2 regions of the Pseudoalteromonas sp. SCSIO 43201 genome follow, and region 1 is predicted to be linked to the other one. Evidence: predicted binding sites of a transcription regulator. Region 1 holds the regulator's gene; the other holds the start of a gene.
The links. The regulator sigma-54, encoded in region 1, starts transcription at its own class of promoters, with help from an activator protein. The targets are predictions, from matches to a motif close to GTTGGCACGNNNNTNGNNT.
Positions count from the first base shown of each region.

Region 2: the regulator sigma-54 is predicted to act here: its motif matches at 2,307-2,325, upstream of J8Z24_RS13545 (DUF2726 domain-containing protein).

Region 1 is NZ_CP072683.1:3,536,347-3,552,766, reverse strand. Features, by position in the region: gene J8Z24_RS15485 (YhdP family protein) at 1-2,785, shown strand, start outside; gene J8Z24_RS15480 (carbon-nitrogen hydrolase family protein) at 2,778-3,593, shown strand; gene tldD (metalloprotease TldD) at 3,590-5,029, shown strand; gene yjgA (ribosome biogenesis factor YjgA) at 5,097-5,615, opposite strand; gene pmbA (metalloprotease PmbA) at 5,753-7,102, shown strand; gene mgtE (magnesium transporter) at 7,156-8,514, opposite strand; gene J8Z24_RS15455 (HPr family phosphocarrier protein) at 9,031-9,303, opposite strand; gene rapZ (RNase adapter RapZ) at 9,293-10,165, opposite strand; gene J8Z24_RS15445 (PTS sugar transporter subunit IIA) at 10,158-10,616, opposite strand; gene hpf (ribosome hibernation promoting factor) at 10,618-10,905, opposite strand; gene J8Z24_RS15435 (RNA polymerase factor sigma-54) at 10,935-12,434, opposite strand; gene lptB (LPS export ABC transporter ATP-binding protein) at 12,481-13,206, opposite strand; gene lptA (lipopolysaccharide transport periplasmic protein LptA) at 13,203-13,757, opposite strand; gene lptC (LPS export ABC transporter periplasmic protein LptC) at 13,747-14,301, opposite strand; gene kdsC (3-deoxy-manno-octulosonate-8-phosphatase KdsC) at 14,298-14,849, opposite strand; gene J8Z24_RS15410 (KpsF/GutQ family sugar-phosphate isomerase) at 14,849-15,820, opposite strand; gene J8Z24_RS15405 (calcium/sodium antiporter) at 15,830-16,420, opposite strand, start outside.
Region 2 is NZ_CP072683.1:3,139,912-3,144,659, forward strand. Features, by position in the region: partial or broken gene J8Z24_RS13535 (aminotransferase class V-fold PLP-dependent enzyme) at 1-723, shown strand, start outside; gene J8Z24_RS13540 (hypothetical protein) at 971-1,945, opposite strand; gene J8Z24_RS13545 (DUF2726 domain-containing protein) at 2,366-2,956, shown strand; gene mtnN (5'-methylthioadenosine/S-adenosylhomocysteine nucleosidase) at 3,064-3,771, shown strand; gene J8Z24_RS13555 (cobalamin biosynthesis protein CobD/CbiB) at 3,771-4,727, shown strand.

The DNA.
Region 1 (16,420 bases):
ATGGTCAGCATGGGGGGTCGTTGAAAATATTGCAGTGGAACCGTATCAAGGGATCCCAGGTATTTATGGCGCACGATTAGAAGTTGTGGCGTTGGATAATCAAGTTAGGTTAAATGTTAGTGTTGATCAAAGTGAGCTTTTATCAAAAGAAACCTTTAAGAATAATATTGAAATTCAACAGTTAAGTGGTGATATTTTCATCCGAGAACAACAGCTAAGAGGGTGGCAAGTTTCTAGCCCTAATTTTTGGATAAGTAATCAAGACGTGGCGTTAGCTGCGGAGTTTTCATTACAATTAAATGACGATCCTACTTTAGACTTATATGCAGAGTTATCGGGTGGGCGAGGTGAGATAGCGTCTCGATATTATCCGGTAAGTATCATGCGTAAAAGCCTAGTCGACTATCTAGAATCAGGTATACAGGGCGGTCAGCATTTACAAACCCAAGTGTTACTTAATGGTCCTCTCTCGCATTTCCCGTTTGCTGATAAGCAAGGCCAGTTTGAAGTTAAATCACGTTTGAATGAAGTTAAATTTAACTTTGCACCCGGTTGGCCAAGCGTAACGTCTGGCGATGTTACTTTACACTTTGCAAATGAAAGAATGGATATTTATGTACATCGTGGTGAACTGGTTAATCAGACAGTTGATCAAGGTGTGGTGGTTAGCATTGAAGATCTCAATCAAGCAGATGTACTCACTGTAGATATTCTTCACAACACTGAAGCCAGTACATTACAACCTTTCTTCAGTGCAACGCCAATTGCTGATCCGCTCGAAAATATATTAGAAATTGTTCAGGCAAAAGGGAACACGACAGGAGAAGTGCTTCTCACTGTGGATTTACATGATGGCGCTGTGCGTGCTCAAGGCGATGTTTATCTTAAAGATAATTCGGTTTTTTTAGCAAAACCAGGTATGCAGTTGGAGAAGGTAAATGGCATCATCGCATTCGATGATGACAATATTCAGGTGAATGAGTTAACTGCGACTTGGCTTGATATGCCACTGTCTATGAATTTATCCGGCTCAGGTAACAAGCAAAGTTATCAAGTGAGTAGCAAGATTGGCTTACAAGCTGGAATCACCCAACTAACACCCTATGCAAATGGCATTATTGATGGCTATTTTGAGGGGATTAGCATGCTCAATACTAAGTTAACACTCAACTTTGCTGACTCTGGCTTCAACTACAAAGCAACGTTTGATAGTGATCTACGTGGTATAACTAGTTATTTACCTGATCAGTTTGCTAAACCAGCACATCAAACCAAACTACTAAGTGGTACGGTGCTAGGTGATGATATTTCTAACCTGATCACGGCAAGACTAGACAGTCAATTGTATTTTAATGGCATCATAGATAACAGCACGGGGACCATGCGCAATGCGCATCTGATAATCGGAAGTAAAGACGAAGGCTTAAATAGCGAAGGGTTTGATATTACGATAAAACAACAAGAGATCGAACTGCTTCCTTGGTTACCTTTGATTGACCGTATTGTTTCGGTACCAAGTAGTGATACCGACAGCGCATTTTTGCCTGCATTGAATCAGGTTAGTGGGACGTTTTCAAAAGTAACTTTTTCGGATATTCCATTTTACGATGTTGATTTTGCAATGACGCCTTTAAATGGCGCTATGCAGCTTAAAATCAATAGTAAAGAAATGCGCACTCAGGTAGCAATACCAAGGTCTAGTTCTAGCCGACCGATACACATTAATAGTGACTATTTACGACTTAATTTGCCCAAAGAGGCGTCATCACAGCAAGGTTTACCCGCAGAGATTGATTCTCTTGACTGGTTACTCGAATTGCCTGCCACTGAATTTGTATGTGCCGACTGTAAGGTTGATGACTATCAATTAGACAAGGTGAACCTTTCTTTATTTGGTGACGGTAACAAGCTGATTATTTCCGAGTTAGTTATTGATAAAAAAGAACATAAATTAAATGCCAGTGGCCGGTTTGAACAAGGGAAAACGAGCCTAACGGGCGTACTTGCCAGTGATGATTTTGGGGAATTAATGGATGAATTTGATATTACATCTACTATCAAAGACTCTCGCGCCAATATAGAGTTTGCTATGGACTGGCAAGGTGCGCCCTATGATTTGGACATGCCAAGTCTTGCTGGAACCGTAACATGGCGCTTAGGGGAAGGGCATTTGGCAGAGATAAGCGATAAAGGGACGCGGGTATTTTCATTATTGAGTTTAGATTCGTTGATTAGAAAACTGCGCCTTGACTTCAGAGACGTGTTCTCCAAAGGTTTTTTTTACAATGGTATGAGTGGCTCAGTACACTTAAATAATGGTGTAGCAGTCACTGAAGACACTAAATTAGATGGCGTACCAGCAGATTTAGCTATACGGGGTTATACTGATCTCAATACGTACGAAATTAATTATGATTTGGCTGTAGCACCCCAAGTCACCTCCAGTTTACCTGTGATAATGGCGTGGGCGGTGAATCCCGTTACTGGGTTGGCGGCATTGGCACTAGACAAAGTGATCCACTCTGCACGGGTTATCTCTGAAATAAACTTTAAGATCACCGGCACGATGCAAGAACCCATAGTGACAGAGGTTGATCGTAAGAGTAAAGAGGTCGAGTTACCGACGCCTATTATTCCGGTAAGTGAGCAATTACCAGACGACGAAACAATAAAAAGTGACAACCAGAACGAAGCAACTGAGCCCCCAGTTCAAAGTGGGGATGCTACACTTAAACAAGAAAAGCAGTCCATAGAGCCGCAAAATAAGGAAGGTGGCAATGGCTAAAGTCATCGCATTACCGATGTGCTCGGCACAGACCGCAGAGGTAAACCTAGCTTATCTGCGTCGTCAGTTAGCTTTGTTGGTCATTGAGGAAGAAACTTTAGTTTGCTTGCCTGAAAGCTGGCTGGCATTTTGTGAGAATGCGCAGCAAGCTTGGGAAGGTGCACATCACAGTGAGCAGTACCTTACAGAGCTATCAGCTCTTTGTCGTCAATATGGCATTTGGCTTGCTGCTGGCACTATTGCAACACTGGGTGTTGATGAAAAGTACTTGGCAGCCAGCTATTTATTTAACTCGTGTGGAGAGATAGTAGCACGCTACAATAAGATCCACCTATTTGATGCCAATATAAGTGACAAGACTAAACAATACCGAGAGTCTGAGCGAACCCTTCCTGGACAGGAGATAGTGGTTGCTGACAGTCCATTCGGTAAAATTGGCTTCAGTGTATGTTATGACTTACGCTTTGCAAGCTTATATCAAGCGATGAGAGTATTAGACGCTGAGCTATTTTTAGTTCCTAGTGCGTTTACTTGTGCAACAGGGGCAGCGCATTGGCAGCCCTTGTTACAAGCAAGAGCAATTGAAAATCAGTGCTATGTGGTAGCGGCTGCACAGTCTGGTAACCATGAAAATGGTAGAGAAACATACGGTCATAGCTTAATCGTATCACCTTGGGGTGAGATTTTGGCAGACACAAAGACGAGTTTGGAGCCCATCTCCCAAAAGATTGATAGAGCACTTCTTGATTCTATCCGAAGAAACATGCCGGTAATGGATCACAACCGATTTAAAAGTGAGTTTTTATGAGTAATGTAGAGCAAAATTTACTGACCAATAGCCAGCTGACGAGAGAGCAACTTACACAAACGCTTGATTATATTCACCAGCACAAAGTAAATTATGCCGATTTATACTTTCAATCGAGTCACCACGAAACCTGGGTACTTGAAGACGGTATAGTCAAAGATGGTAGCTACAATATTGAGCGTGGCGTTGGTGTGCGTGCCGTCAGTGGTGAAAAAACGGGTTTTAGTTATTCAGATGCCATCAATATTGAAGCATTAAATAAAGCGGCTGAGGCTGCGCGTAGTATTGCACAAACTGGTGAAAGTCATAAAGTGCAAGTATTTAGCGATGTATCAGCACCAATCCAATTCCAACCAGCACAACCTATTACTAGCATGGCTGATGCTGATAAGGTGTCTCTGTTAAGAGAAATGGAGCAATGTATCCGTGACTTAGCACCAGAAGCACAACAAGTCGTTAGCTCATTATCCGCGGTATATGAAGAGGTATTAATTGCTGCGAGTGACGGTACATTTGCGACCGATATTCGTCCATTAATTCGCTTAAATTGCTCAGTACTATTAGAGAAAAATGGTCGCCGTGAACGCGGCAGTGCTGGAGGTGGTGCGCGTTTAGATTATGGCTACTTTAAGGAATTGGTAGATGGTGAACCTAGATGGATGCAGTTTGCAAAAGAAGCGGTAAGGCAAGCTCAAATTAATCTTGAAGCCATTGATGCTCCGGCAGGCACTATGCCTGTCGTCCTCGGTTCTGGTTGGCCTGGAGTTTTGTTGCATGAGGCTGTTGGACACGGCTTAGAAGGTGACTTTAACCGTAAAGGTGCATCAGCATTTAGCGGCCGTATTGGTGAACAAGTTGCTTCTAGCTTATGTACTGTGGTTGACGATGGTACGCTTGCTAATCGCAGAGGCTCTTTAAATATAGATGATGAAGGGACTCCAGCAGCTTACAATGTCCTGATTGAAAACGGTATTTTAAAAGGCTACATGCAGGACAAGCAAAATGCGAGCTTGATGGGAGTTGCGCCAACAGGTAATGCTCGTCGCGAGTCATATGCGCATCTACCTATGCCGAGAATGACAAATACCTACATGTTAGCGGGAGAGCATACGCAAGAGGAAATCATCCGCAGCGTTGATAAAGGCATATTTGCTAATAATTTTGGTGGCGGTCAGGTCGACATTACGTCTGGTAAGTTTGTATTTTCAGCTTCAGAAGCCTACCTAATCGAAAATGGCAAGATCACCCAACCGATTAAAGGAGCCACTTTGATTGGCAATGGCCCTGAAGTGATGAAAAAAGTTTCTATGGTTGGTAATGATTTATCGTTAGATAGAGGTGTTGGTGTGTGTGGTAAAGATGGCCAAAGCGTTCCTGTTGGTGTTGGTCAGCCAAGCTTGAAAATTGATGAGCTAACAGTGGGTGGCACCGCTTAATACTATTTTGTAGACAATAAAAAGGCGCTGATGCGCCTTTTTGTCCTTATTCATTGGCCCGGGTGAGCTATGGCATAATCACTTCTTTTAAATATTGAAATAGCTCTCTGTACGCTTTACCAGGTTTCTCTGCCTTTAACTCTTTGCTTGCTTGGCGTGCCATTTGGCGCATTTTTTGGCGCTCAAGTTCAGGGTACTCTAGCAATAATTCGTTAATTTTACTGTCACCCTTGGCAATAACATCATCTCGAATATGCTCAATTTTATTGAGCAAAACGTCTGCTTGGTTGTTCTTATTAAGGAGTAAATCCATTGCCGCTTGAATATCATCAATGTTTGCAGTGGTACGTAACGTTTTCGAGATATAATTCATGTGACGGCGATAAGCATCTGTTTTGGCTCGGATCTTATCAGCAACGGCCATTGCTTCTTTGAGCTCATCGGTTAAAGGGAGCTTCTCACGCTGTTTTTTACCCAGCCCTGCAATCTCACAGCCAAGCTCGTGTAATTCCTGCGCCTCACGTTTTAGCTCACTTTTGGAAACGTAAATAATCTCTTCTTCAGTCGGTTGCTCGTGTTTAGCCATTGCTCTTGTCTATACTTTGAATAATTAAGGTCTCTAACCCTAGAGTATACCACAATTGATCACTACAATAGTGAGTAGCTGTGTTAGCATATTAACTTAATCAGCTTTAGTCAGATGAGCAAGCGGACAAGGTATCTATGACTCAACCTCAACAACACCCAATATTTAGCCAAATTGATGATGTAAAAAATGCTGTTGCTGAAGTACTTGCACAGGCAAAAAAACTAGGAGCAACCTCCGCTGAGGCTGCAATGTCAAGTACCTCAGGGTTATCTGTAAGTACGCGTATGGGAGAGGTTGAAACCATTGAATTTAACCAAGATGGTGGGCTGGGGATAAGTGTATATGTTGGCAACCACAAAGGTTCTGCATCGACAGCTGATCTTAGCCCTAAGGCATTGCGCTCGGTTGTAGAAAAGGCAATCGATATCGCCAAGTTTACATCGGATGATCCTTGTAATGGGGTCGCAGATGAGGCGCTATTGGAAATGTCTCCTCCTGAACTAGATCTATTTCACCCGTGGGAAGTTTCTCCGGATGAAGCCATAGAGCAGTGTATCGCGGCGGAAAAAGCAGCGCTTGACTACGACCCCAGAATAGTTAACTCGGATGGTGCGAGTTTATCCAGTCACCAAGGGATCCGAGTGTATGGTAATAGTCATGGACTGATCGCGGGCTTTCCACGAACAAGACACAGTTTAAGCACTATGGTAATAGGGAAAGAAGCAGAGCAAATGCAAAGAGACTCTGCGTTTACGCTTTCCCGCGTACATACTGAGCTTAAATCTGCTAATGCTGTTGGACTTGAAGCGGCTCAGTCGACGTTAGCGAAGCTAGGTAGTCAAAAGCTATCTACACGCAAAGTGCCTGTGATTTTCCGCGCTGATATTGCCAATAGCTTATTTGGACACTTAGTGTCAGCCATTGGTGGTGGCGCTTTGTATCGAAAATCAAGTTTCTTAATGGACTCTTTAGATACTCAAATTTTTAATACTTGTGTCAATATCGAAGAGAAGCCTCATTTGCTGCAAGGGTTAGCATCAAGCCCATTTGATAGTGAAGGAGTGAAAACAATAGATCGTGAAATTATCACAGACGGTGTACTGAATACTTACTTATTGGCAAGTTATGCGGCGCGCAGGATGAATATGCAAGCTACAGGGCATGCTGGTGGTATACATAATTGGCTAGTAAAACCTACCCATGATGACTTGAGCGCTTTACTGGCGACTATGGGCACAGGTTTACTGGTAACCGAGTTGATGGGACAGGGGGTCAATACGGTAACTGGTGACTACTCAAGAGGTGCAGCAGGGTTTTGGGTAGAAAATGGTGTGATACAGTATCCTGTCAGTGAAATCACGATTGCAGGTAATCTAAAAGACATGTTTGCCAACATTGAAGGGTTAGGTGGTGATATCGAATGTCGAGGCGCGGTACAAACTGGTTCGGTGCTACTCAATAGCATGCAGATTGCAGGAGAATAACACTGCACCCTATTAAGTAATGCTGGCGGTATTGCCAGCATTATCTGTCATTGTTAAACGAGCAGCCAAGTTGCAGTGCCAAGGAATGCAAAAATTCCGACAATATCAGTGACTGTTGTTAGCACCACACTTCCTGCTAGAGCAGGGTCGATATTCATTTTTTTCAGCATAATTGGGATACTTGCACCAGCAATACCCGCTGCGACTAAATTCATAAACATAGCGAAGGCGATGACTGCACCGAGTGTGAAATCCCACTGCCACACTGCAATGACACCCGCGATTAACAACGACCATAGCAACCCATTTAACGCACCAATGGCCAGCTCTTTACCCATTAAAAACTTCTGGTTGGTTTGATTGATATGACCAAGGGCTATACCACGAATAACCAGTGTTAACGTTTGACTACCTGCAACCCCACCCATACTTGGTACGATGCCATTTAGTACTGCAAGGATTGGCAAAATATCTAAAGTACCTTCGAAAAAGCTGGCGACGAATGCTGCCATTAACGCTGTAAGCAAGTTTATGCCCAGCCAAATTGAACGGCGCTTGCTACTTTTAAGAACAGGAGCAAAGGTGTCTTCCTCGTCCTCAAGACCGGCCATACTTAATAGACTGTGCTCGGCATCTTCACGAATAACATCGACCACATCATCAATGGTAACACGGCCGAGAAGGTGGGCATTATCGTCAACGACAGGAGCTGAAATCCAGTTATGACGCTCAAACAGTTGTGCAACCTCAGATTCATCCATGGAGATAGGAATGGTTTCCTTATCTTCATCCATCAACTCGCGAACAATACTATCTGGTGAATTAGTGAGTAAAATATTGACAGGTAGCGTGCCTAAAAAGCAGTTATCTTTATCCACGACATACAGCTCATCAGTACCATCAGGTAGCTCACCTTTGAGGCGAAGGTACCTAAATACCACTTCCAAAGTGACATCTGGCCGTATAGTGACCGTATCTGTGCTCATCAGAGCGCCAGCGGAGTTCTCCTTGTAGGATAATGCCTGTGTAGCACGCTCTCTATCCTGTGTATCCATCGCACCGATAACATCCTGATAAACGGTATCAGGAAGGCTACGAAGGACATCACCTAAGTCATCATCATCCATGTCTTCGGTTGCAGCTGCGATAAGCTCAGGTTCCATCTGAGCGATGATCCCCAGCCTTACATCCTCAGACAGTTCCTCGAGCACATCCCCTTGAATATCTGGGTCAACAAGTTGCCAGAGCATAGAGCGAACTTTATGAGGTGATGACTCTAGCAGGAGTGCGGTATCACAAGGAGCGGTTTCTGCTAGCATACGCCTTACTTGAACAAACTGACCACTGTTTAAGGCTTTGGTAACCTTTTGAAGTTGCTCCAGTGTATAGTCTTGTTCAAATACTTCAGGCATACGCGTCCTTTTTGATAATGTTGACAGTAAATGATAGTGTTTTGCTCGCCCCAACATGCTGTAATGTATTCAGAAACCATGTCTTGTAAAAATGTGACACAATATATTTCCGTGGGTGGGCTGCCGGTTTATTCTAGCTTTATTTATTATAAATGAATTACCACCTCAACCGACTCAAAACTGGGATATACCATACTAGCTTCGTTTAGCCTCATGTATCGAAATAATCAACCTCAGCTTAGGAGCATTAATTTATTCTAAATAAGAGTTTTTTAACGCAGTTACTAGCGTCAGGCTTACCCCTTCAAATTGAGCAAGTATTAAGACAGTTGGTATCACGCCCTTCTAGCAGCCAGTTTTAGCGCTAACAGCCACTACAGTGTAACGCAGTTTTCTTTGTTCTACCAAGGTTTACAGGCGAGTAGGCGAGACTTATTTAATTGAATTTGCGTATCGAAGTGTAGCACATGTTATATGAATTGGTGCTGACACAATACCTGTTACGGTTGTGGGGAGTTATTCTGATTCATTGAACTTATTATGGATCAGCATACCGATAGCATCCAGTGCGGGCTGCGCATCAGGGCCGCTACACACAACTTTAACTTCTTTACCTCGGCTGCTCTCCAGAAGTAGCAGTGCCAGAACGCTATCCGCTGACGCGCTTTTATCGCCCTGATATAAAGTCACCTCTGCATCAAACTGAACGGCAAGCTGAGCCAGTTCAGTCGCTGCTCGAGCATGTAATCCAAGCTTATTTTGGATTAAAAATGTATCTTCACACATTATTCTCTTGCTCACGATGGCGGATTTTTACGTTAGAGTGTGTTTTTGCAAAGCGCTCACCAATCGTTTGTGCTAAATAAACAGAGCGGTGCTGGCCACCAGTACAGCCTATAGCTATGGTTAAGTAGCTACGGTTGTTTCGTTCAAGGTGTGGCAACCAAGTTTGGACAAACGTTTGAATTTGCCAAGTAAATTTCTGCACTATGCTATGACTTGAGAGATAGTCTTTTACCGGCTGATCTAGCCCCGTTAATGGCTTTAGCTCTGGTTCCCAGTGCGGGTTTGGTAAAAAACGCGCATCAAATACGTAATCTGCTTGTTTTGGAATACCGTGCTTGAAGCCAAAAGACTCAAAGGTAATGATAAGTTGTTTATTTTTCTGACCTAAAATCTTTTCACGAATATCTTCTGCCAGTTGGTGCACGCTAAGGCTGGTAGTATCAATTAAGAAGTCAGCTCTAGTCGTCAATACATCTAACAGCTCACGCTCTTTTTTAATTGCAACGTCTAAAGGCAGGTTGTGTATTGATAATGGATGCAAACGGCGCGTTTCTGAAAAACGTTTAATGAGCGTCTGATCATCGCTGTCTAGATAAAACAGGATTGGTTTAGCAAAACCTGGTAAGTACTCGAGTATATCGTTGAACTCATCTTGTTCTTTGGGGAGGTTGCGGACATCGATACTAACAGCAACTTTGTTGTAGTTGTCAGAAACACTACGAACTAAAGAGGGGAGTAAATTAACCGGAATATTGTCGACACAATAGTAGCCTAAATCTTCTAATACTCGAAGTGCTACAGACTTACCAGAACCAGAACGGCCACTGATAATGATAAGCTCGAGTCCTTTTTCTTCATCACTCATCAAATTCACCTTGGATCACTGCATATAACTCATCGTCATTTTTCGCTTGCCTGAGCATTTTGCAAAATGACTTATTTTTGAGTGTATCAGCAATCGCAGCTAAGGTCTTTAAGTGTTGTTGATTATCTCCTTCAGGTACGATGAATGCGACAAAAATATCGACAGGCTGTTTGTCGATCGCCTCAAACGGGATCCCTTGTTCGCTTACCAAGACCATCGCCAGTATTTTATCAATACCTTCAAGTCGCCCATGAGGAATTGCGATCCCTTTACCTATACCTGTACTTCCCAGCTTTTCTCGTGCCATAAGGGCATCTAAGATAGTGTGCTGGCTGGTATCAGGGATTTGGCTATGCGCTAATTCGCTAATGTACTCGAGAATACGTTTTTTGCTACTAAAAAGGACCGCAGCTTTGCTACAGTCCTTATTCACTAATTCACTTAATTTCATTTTAGTGTCGAGTGAGCTTCTCTTTGTGTTTAATTACTTGACGGTCTAGTTTGTCAATCAGGCCATCAATTGCTGCATACATGTCTTGATGCTCTGTTGATGCAAATAGCTCGCCGCCATTTACGTGCAATGTTGCTTCTGCTTTTTGAACTAGTTTTTCGACATCAAGGATCACATGAACGTTATTGATATGATCAAAGTGCCTCTCAAGCTTCGCAAACTTGTTGGTGACATAATCTCTTAAAGAGTCAGTGATTTCTACATGGCGACCAGTTAAATTTAGTTGCATAAGCATTTTTCCTTCTTGTGTTTAACGTCTTATATCAAGCTTTTACGCTGATTTGACGGTGGAATGGCTAGGGATTCACGATATTTTGCAATCGTGCGTCTCGCTACCTTAATTCCTTGTTCAGCTAAAATATCTGCAATTTTGCTATCACTTAATGGTTTAGCAGTGTTTTCCGCAGCTATTAGCTTTTTGATGAGTGCTCGTATTGCTGTTGAGGAGCACTCACCTCCATTTTCGGTACTGACATGGCTTGAGAAGAAATACTTCAGCTCAAATATGCCCCTTGGTGTGTGCATGTACTTTTGGGTGGTGACACGAGAAATCGTAGATTCGTGCATATCAACCATCTCTGCGACATCGTTTAACACCATAGGTCTCATCGCTTCGGGGCCATGTTCAAAGAATGCCTGTTGTTGTTGCACAATGCAATTGGTAACTTTCAATAAAGTGTCATTGCGACTTTCTAAGCTCTTAATAAACCACTTTGCTTCTTGAAGGTGTGAGCGAATAAACTGGCTATCAGTACTCGATTTAGCAGTTCTCGACATCGCAGCGTAGTGGTCATTTACTCTAATCTTAGGCATCGCATCAGGGTTTAGCTCTACAACCCAGCGGCCTTTCACTTTTTTTACCGACACATCTGGAATAACGTATTCTGGTTCTTCATGAATAATACTCGCAGCTGGCTTAGGGTTAAGACTGTGGATCAGCGTCATAACTTCTTTTAGCTCAGCTTCTTTTAAGCGTGTTTTTTTCGCTAAGGTACGGTAATCACGGCTCGCAAGTAAATCAATGTGCTCGGTCAGGATCATCTTGGTTTCGGTGATCCACGGTGTGTCAGGTGCAAATTGATTTAACTGAATACATAAACATTCTTGCAAACTTCGTGCAGCAATACCGACAGGGTCAAACAACTGGATACGTTTAAGTACGGCTTCGACTTCATCCAACTCTACCGGCTCTTCACTGTTTTCATCATTGATACTTTCTAAAATATCTTCACAGGAAAGCGTTAAAATGCCAGACAGATCTACCGCTTCGATGATGGCAATAGCAATGGCTCTATCTGTTGGGCTAAATGGCGTAAGTTCTAACTGCCACATTAGGTAGTCGTGTAGTGATTCGGAAGTCTCTCCCTGGTAGACGTTATCATCATCAGGTAAAGGAGCTGCGCTTGATGCTGGTGCAGCACTCATATATTCATCCCAAGTCACATCCATGGCAAGATCATCACTAACCGTTTCTTTGCTCATGGCGGTATCTGAGTCCATTTCATACTCGCTGACAGGCGCTTCATCTGAGCTTTGCTGACTATCGTCCGTATTATTTTTATCTTGGCTGTGTTGTTCAGTACTTTCTGCGTCTGCGGTATCGCTTTCTTCCACTTCCAATAGTGGGTTGCTGTCCAACGCTTCTTGTATTTCTTGCTGTAGATCCAACGTACTAAGCTGCAACAGGCGTATGGCTTGTTGCAGTTGTGGAGTCATTGTAAGTTGCTGCCCCATGCGCAGCTGTAATGATTGCCTCATGTATCTCTAACAATCCCTTTTAACAGTTATTAATACTACGTCTTAACTATAGCTTGAATTGTTCGCCTAGGTAGACATCTCTTACGGTTTGATCCGCTAAAACATGTTCTGGCGTACCAGCGGCGATTAATTCACCGTGTGAAACGATGTAGGCTTTTTCACATACGTCCAGCGTTTCTCTTACATTGTGGTCGGTGATCAGTACACCGATCCCACGATTTTTAAGGTGCTCAATGATTGTCTTTATATCTAACACTGAAATTGGATCAACGCCAGCAAAAGGTTCATCTAACAAGATAAACTTAGGATTAGCGGCTAAAGCACGAGCAATTTCTACCCGTCTTCTCTCTCCTCCAGATAATGCCATCCCTTGAGAATCACGGATGTGTTGGATATTAAATTCATCCAACAACTCATTAAGCTGAGCTTCTCTTTCAACTTTAGACAAATCTTTGCGGGTTTCCAAAATAGCCATGAGGTTTTGATATACCGTTAGCTTCCTAAATATGGATGACTCTTGAGGTAAATATCCAATCCCTAGGCGTGCGCGACTGTGCATCGGGAGTAGGGTGATATCCTCATCATCGATTTGTATAAAGCCTTTGTCACTTGGTACTAAGCCCACAATCATATAAAAAGTAGTGGTTTTCCCCGCACCATTAGGGCCAAGTAAACCAACGATGCTACCTGCTTCGACACTCAGTCCTACATTTTTGACAACTTGGCGACCTTTATAACTTTTTGCCAAGCCTGTTGCTTTGAGCTCGCTCATGAATTGTTACCTTTTTCCTGTGGATCTTCACTTTTTTCCACGCTGGTGTCAGATTTCTTTTCAACAGGAACCAGAATTGTTCTAACCCGAGAGTCGCCCTGTTCAGAGCGCTCGGCACTAATGAGTTGCTTTTCGATATGATAAGTAATGACTTGTGCACTACTTTTTTGACCCGCTTGCGATATTTCAGCATTGCCAGTAAGTACTAATTTTAATTCGGCAACATCATAGCGAATTTCATTAGCCGCTGCGCGTAAGGTTGTACCATCTGCCTGAGCTTCTTCAAAAACCGCAGGGTTGCCAGTAGCAATTAGTAGCTGCTTATTTGAACCAAGCTCAGCGCGGCGGTGCACTTCCAAACGATCAGCATTGATTTTTCTTGTGCCATGAATAATGACAACGTTTTGCTCGAAAATGCCTATGTTACTTTGCAGTTGAGCTTGCTGACGGCCAGCATCGATAATGACTTCATTTTGCTCTGCAGCAGCTGCGAAAGTGGAACTTGCGAGCAAGCCGACGAAAACTAATTTGTTAATTATTTTACTGGTCATAATAAATTGTCTTTGTATGGTTGATGAGCTCAATCAGCTGTTTTTGCAAGTCTGCATGTAGGCCTTTACCGGTAATTTTAAGGCTAGGGCCTGTGATAATGACGGGGTGTTCTGATTTCATCAACTTTTGTTTAATTTCAACCCTGACATTGTCGGCATTGATAGTACTGATCATTGCGTCTGGTGTGAGGTTTTTTGCTAAAACATCCCCTTCTAAAATCAGGGTGTTGTTCTCGTATAATGTGGCTTCCAATGCGCTTATCTGCCAATTTTGCTCACCGTTATATAATGTAAAAATGGGTTTTGCAAAGTGGCTAAAACCAAGGTCTTGATAAAGTTCCATTTTATCAGCAGTCACATGGTAGTTTAGTAAGCCATTTTCACTGTAGGTAGTCTGCTCTAATGCGGTCGCCACATAATCGGGTTTAGCAAGTGGTTCATCGTCACTTTTCTTGTTGATTTCTGATGCGTTAAACATCGGCGACCACAGCCAAATCATCAGCGCACTAAAAGTAATGAGCAGAATGACACGAAGCACAGTCATGTACTTGACCCTGTAGTGGTAAGAGGGTGGTTTTGGCTGAGCATGAGCAGATCTGTTAACTCTCTGACGGCGCCAAAGCCTCCCGGCATCAAAGTGGTATAGTGGGCAATGCGTTTTATCAGCGGATGTGCATCATTCACGGCGACAGCAAAGCCAACTTGCTCCATCACTGGCAGATCAGGGCCATCATCGCCAATATAGGCAATGTCTGCATCCTTCAGATTAAGCTGCGTTTTTAGTGCTTCATATGCCACTAGCTTGTTTTCTTGACCTTGGTAAATATGCGTTACATTTAAACTAGTCATGCGTTGCTGAACTATTTGTGAATGTCTACCTGTGATGACCGCAACCTCAATACCGCAGTTTACTAGCGCTTTGATACCGAAGCCGTCTTTGGTATTGAATGCCTTTAATTCTTCACCGTTGTTACCTAGATAAATGCGTCCGTCAGAGAATACACCGTCAATATCGCAAATTAAGAGTTTAATTTGAGTTGCTTTTTGCCAAGCATCTGTTGAGATATCTTGATAAAGGTCACTAAACTGCATCATAGCACTCCCGCTCTAAGTAAATCTTGGGTATTCAATGCACCCACAGGGACATTATTCTCGTCAACCACAATTAGTCCATTGATGCGTTTATTTTCCATAATATTTAGCACCTCAGCAGCGAGCATATCGGCGCGTGCGGTGGTACTTTTTGCGGTCATAACTTGTGTGATTGGCGTTGTGTGTATGTCTACTTTTTGTTCTATGATACGGCGCAAGTCACCGTCTGTAAAAATACCTTGCAATTGTGTCTGCTCGTCGACAATCGCTGTCATTCCAAGACTTTTTGCAGACATTTCGAAAAGGGCTTCTTTGACGGTACAGTTGCTACTGACCATAGGAATGGCACTGTCTTTGTGCATGATGTCAGCGACTGTGAGTAATAGTCGTTTGCCTAAACTTCCTCCCGGGTGAGAAAGCGCGAAATCATCGGCAGTAAATCCTCTGGCTTCAAGTAGAGCAACTGCTAATGCGTCTCCCATAACCAGCGTTGCTGTGGTACTTGCTGTGGGCGCTAATCCTAGTGGGCACGCCTCTTTTGACACTTTAACGCAAAGGTGAACACTAGCGTTGCGAGCCATGGTTGAGCTTGGGTTGCCTGTCATAGAGATCACAGGTGCACCTAAACGTTTAATTATCGGTAAGATTGAGATAACTTCTTGGGTTTCACCTGAATTTGATATCATCAAAACCACATCATCTTTGGTGATCATACCTAAATCGCCATGACTAGCCTCACCTGGGTGCACGAAAAAAGCAGGGCTTCCTGTGCTGGCGAGTGTAGCGGCAATTTTATTTCCAATATGACCTGACTTACCCATACCAATAACAATAATTCGACCTTGGCAATTAAACATTATTTTACAAGCTTGCTCAAACTGTTGATCGACAAACTGCTGCACTTCCTCTATTGCTGCAAGCTCAGTAGCAAACACTTGATTAGCAGATTCAATAAATGGGGTCGTTGTCACGTGTATTCCTTAAATGATGTAGTAAATATATCCGATAAAGCAGGCGAGTAACAAACCACCTTCAAAGCGGTTGATACGACGTTTACCAGTAATGCTTAAGCTCATAATAAGTAGCAATAGTGTTGCACCAAGCATAATAAATATATCACGAGCCGCGATATTGGTATCTAATACGGAGGGATTGATGATCCCCGCAATAGACAGTACCGCAAGGATATTAAAAATATTCGAACCAATGATATTACCTAGCGCTAAGTCGTCTTCATTTTTTAATACGCCAGCTACACAGGCTGCGAGTTCAGGTAAACTGGTTCCTACCGCGATGATAGTTAACCCAATCAATAAGTCGCTCATCCCAAAGTACTTTGCAATATCAACAGCTGCACCCACCAGATAATCGGCGCTAACGGGGAGCAAAATCATACCAACAACAAGCCAAAAAATAGCTTTTTGTGTGGGGACATTATCCGGCACCTCTTCACACGCTTCACTAACGAAAGGATCGTCATTGCTGTTGCCGCTGCGTTTGGTAATGATAATTAAGGTAAGGAGAAATGCTGCGAAGCCAATAAGCAGTAATATACCTTCAACAAAACTGAA
Region 2 (4,748 bases), 400 kb from region 1:
ATTTACAGTATTTACGCAAGTACCTCACCCAAATATCAGCTTATTGCATCGCTTGATGTATGCCAAAAGCAATTAGAAATGGAAGGCTACAAGTTACTCAATGCACTATTAAACCATGTTGCAGAATTCAAGCAGCAGATGGCCTCTCTTAAGCACATCAAAGTACTCGATAAAGCAGACTTTATGAATATATTCCCACATTTTAGTGGTGATAACATGGGCCATGATCCACTAAAAATTCTTATTGATATCAGTGAGCTTCCTTACTCTCTAAAAGATATTCATAAATTTTTGTTAGATGAAATTGGGCTGGAGATTGAGAAATACACCCACAGTACCATTTTAGTGTTGCTCACCTTGGGAGGCACACGCTCGAAGATCATTCGACTGTATAATGCTTTGAAGAAACTAGACAGCGGTAAGGTAAAATTGTCTAAATCAACTCGACGCGCCCGCTTACCTGAAAACTTACCAGCTATAGACTTAGCTTGTATTCCAAGTGATGCCTTCTACGGTGAGCGTGAATCGGTGCCCATTAGCAAAAGCAATAATCGCATTTGTGCTGGGTTAGTCACGCCCTACCCTCCCGGTATTCCACTTTTAGTACCAGGTCAACATATCACCCAAGACCATATCGAATATTTAAAAGAGCTTGCGGAGCAAGGGTTAACCATTCAAGGCAGTTTTGATGGTGAGATCTACGTACTTAAAGAAGACAAATAATGCGAGCCAATACCGCTACCGCGTCCTGCTGTCGCTGAAGTCCCTAAATCCCTGTCGGCAAGTCAAAAACTTCTTATTTAGTTGTTCTAAAATAAGAAATTTTTAACGCTGTTAGCGTCAGATTCGCTCCTTCAAGTTGAGCAAGTATCGAGGCGAGTTGGTATAATGGTGCTAGGCAGCGCAGTTCTAAGACACGGCAGCCTAGCGCTTGTAGCGCTTAGCATTTTCCTGCAATTGCGCTAACAAATTAGCCTTTCTCGCGAAGGTATTGGTTTAACTCAGTTATATCAACGCTATAAATATTCATAAGGCCATTATGGATCCTTCCCTGTCGCTGAAGCAATTCATCATAATTGTTTACAGCTTTCACATCTGGGTTTTTATCACTTGAGAAAAACAAAGTATTACCATCAGCTGATAGAATCGGATCTGAGTCCATACGGCGCGAATTGATTTTATCGCCTAGATTTATCGGTTTTCCCCACTTACCCTCTTTTTGTTTAACCGATACATGTAAATCGTAGTGACCAAAGCCCCCCGGTCTCATTGACGTGAAAAATAGTAGTTTTCCGTCCGTTGAAACCTCAGGGTCAGCATCACTTGCTGTGGAATTGAGCTCTGAAATCTCAATTGGCGCTTGATATCCATCGGGGTGGTACTTAGAAAGGAAAAGGTCTACGCTGCCCGTTGTTCCTTTTATAATAGATGAGAAGTAGATATCTTTATTAGTGTGTACAGTTGGGTAGATCACAGTATGATCTCCGTTAATTTTGCCAGGCACTAACTCGGGTTGGCCAAATTTATCACCATCATAGCTGACTTGCCACATCTGAAAGGTGCCATTTTCCACATTATCTACCGGCCTTCTGGAAGTAAAATAAAATGTGTTACTGTCTTTGGAGAAGTACGGATTAGTATCGTGAAATTCGCCACTAAAAGGAAGTAATGTTGGGGTTTGCCAAGCCCCCCCTTGTTTATGAGAAATGACTAGAGCACTGTGTGAAAATTGGGCTAACGCTCTAACAAACGCAAACTTTTTACCATCTGGAGACAAACTAGAGCCGTACTCAAATTGATTCGTCGATACTATGCTTGGCGCAAATAAACTTGGCTCTAGGTTGTTTAAAATCATAGCTAACTTGTCATCAGCTTGTACTGACCAATGCACAGAAATTGCGGAAATCAATAACCCTATTTTAGCAACTGCTTTACGCTTTATCATATAAATATCCTTTCTTATTATCGTACACTTTATTTACTTTTTGATAATTGTATGTATGTTGAATCGAACTTCTTGAAAAGTAACTTTGTCGCCAAATAATATTCTCAAAACATAACTGAAAAAAACGACAACCCTACATGACTTAGCGATGTACAGAAACTTAATAAAAAACACCTAATTAAGGTACGTTAATTTTTAAAAGTCGGGTTGGTTTTACAGTAATTTATCATGTATTTGAGCGACATAGCGCTAATACAATGTATGTTATGCCACATAAATCAGCAGAAAGACACCATACCGGCTTATCCTCAGTGACTTGCTCACCGCCCAAATATTTATCACCTACGAATTTCGACTCTTTTCTGGCACAGCTATTGCTTATAAAAACACAGATGTCATTTTTTTGATTTGGAGTTTTTTATGGAATTTGCGTTACTTGCTATCTTGGCTCTAGTGGTCGTTGCTTCCATTGTCGCTTCTAAGTACACCGATGTGGGTGGCAATCCTTATCCGTTCAACCGCAAAGAGTCTGTTTTTACTACTGTCGAAGCGTCGTTTCTGCATTTACTAGAACGTGCTGTTGGCGATAAGTATAAAATTGTAAGTCGGATAAAGCTAATTGATGTAATTGAATGTAAACCTGGTATTTCACAAAAAGCACGCCGTGCCGCAGTGACTAAAGCAAAAAACAAGCAGCTTGATTACGTGCTTGTAGATAAAGAAACACTGAAAATTGTTGCCGCTGTTGACTTGGTTAATAACGCCAATAAAAACGGCCACAAAGCGCAAAAGGATTGGTTTGTCAGTGGCGCGTTAGAGTCAGCTGGTATTCCGCACATTCGTATGAAGATCAAAAGCGGCTACCAAAGCGCAGAAGTCAGAGCTGCTATCTTGTTCAAGTTAGGACAAAAAGTGGAAATGCCGAAGAAAACCAGAAACCGCACATACAAACCCGCGGTATTATCTCCTTCACAAGCAAAGGCACAATCCACCCAATTGGCTGAAATTTAGCAAAACGGGCACTAGCCCGTTTTTTGTTTTACCTATCTTCCCCCCTTTCGTATAATAAAAATAACGTTGAAATTGGGGTTTCCCCACTACAAATTAGGAATCTTTTCATGAAAGTAGGCATTATTGGCGCAATGGAGCAAGAAGTTACCATTTTGCGTAACACTATGGAAAACCCGCAAACATTGACCAAAGGTGGCTTTACTTTTTATACCGGTAAACTGGCAGGACACGATGTGACGCTGGTACAGTCAGGTATTGGTAAAGTAGCAGCAACGGTTGCAACAACTCTGCTTATCGATAACTTTACACCAGATTGCGTAATTAATACGGGATCTGCTGGGGGCTTTGAACCCTCACTCAACGTAGGGGATGTCGTCATTTCAAGCGAAGTTCGCCACCATGACGTTGACGTAACGGCATTCGGTTACGAAATAGGCCAAGTACCACAAATGCCTGCTGCTTTCACTTCACATGCTAAGCTAGTTGAAGCTGCGAAGCAGAGCGTTAGTGAACTTGAAGGTATTCAAACTATGGTTGGCCTTATCTGTACTGGTGACTCATTTATGTGCGATCCTGTTCGTATTGATAAAGCTCGTGCAGACTTCCCAACGATGCTTGCTGTAGAAATGGAAGGGGCAGCTATTGCACAGGCTTGCCATTCTTTAGATACACCATTTGTAGTGATCCGCTCGTTATCGGATATAGCCGGCAAAGAATCACCGCAGTCATTCGAAGAATATTTAGAAGTCGCTTCTGTGAACTCTTCAAAAATGGTGATGGCACTACTTACCAAGCTAGATAAGGTTACGCTTTAGTGCTAGAGAACTTGCTTCAGGTCCATGAGGGCCTGATCATTTTTTTAGTTGCTGTTTTTGCCAGCCTCGGGATCAGGCTATCCACTATTTATCATCCAAACCTTATTCTCAGCCTTATTTTTAAGGCGGTTGCCAACAAAGTATACCGCGCTAAAGCACCGCCGAGTTATCAACTGTTGTCCGGTACACTCGGAGCTTTACTCCCTACATTAACTATCACTGTATTGACTTATGCCATCGTGAGTTTTGCTTTTTATCCCAACTGGCTTGGTGGCCTCGTGTTATTTTTATGTTTGGATATTAGCCATGAAAACCGCGCTAAACGTATTGCTGCGCTCATTAAATCAAAACAAAAGGTGACAGCACGAGCGGTGTTACAAGGGATAGTAGCACGGGATGTCGAGAGACTGACGGATCTGGGAATTTGTAAAGCGGCTATCGATAGCACGGCTTTGAATACTCTGCGCCATTTTTTTGTTGTTGCACTGCTTTATCTAATTGCAGGCCCATACGTCACACTTTTTTATAAGCTGCTTTTGCTATGTGATCATGCCTGGCGTCAGATTATGCAGCCGACAAACCGCTTTATGGCAAATCTTAGCCGCGCAATATGGCTGATTGAATTTGTGCCTATCCGATTATTAGTGGTCTGCTTTTCGTTGTTGCGCAGGCCAAAACAAACTTGGCACTATATTAAATACTATGGTCGCCACTTTAATCAAACTAACTCAGGTTGGGCACTGAGCTTTTTTGCGGCAAATTTACAAACTCAGCTTGCGGGGCCACGCTTTTATTTTGGTGCTCGCGTTGAGGTAATGCGTATAGGTGCCAAATCGCAACCGACAGCTGATCATATTCAGCACCTACTCGGACTGCTCAATCAAATGCGCTGGCTATTTATTGCGACGACGACACTGCTATACGTAATGACTAACTTTGCCAGCTTGATGCTGTAGAGCTAAAAACAAATACAAAAA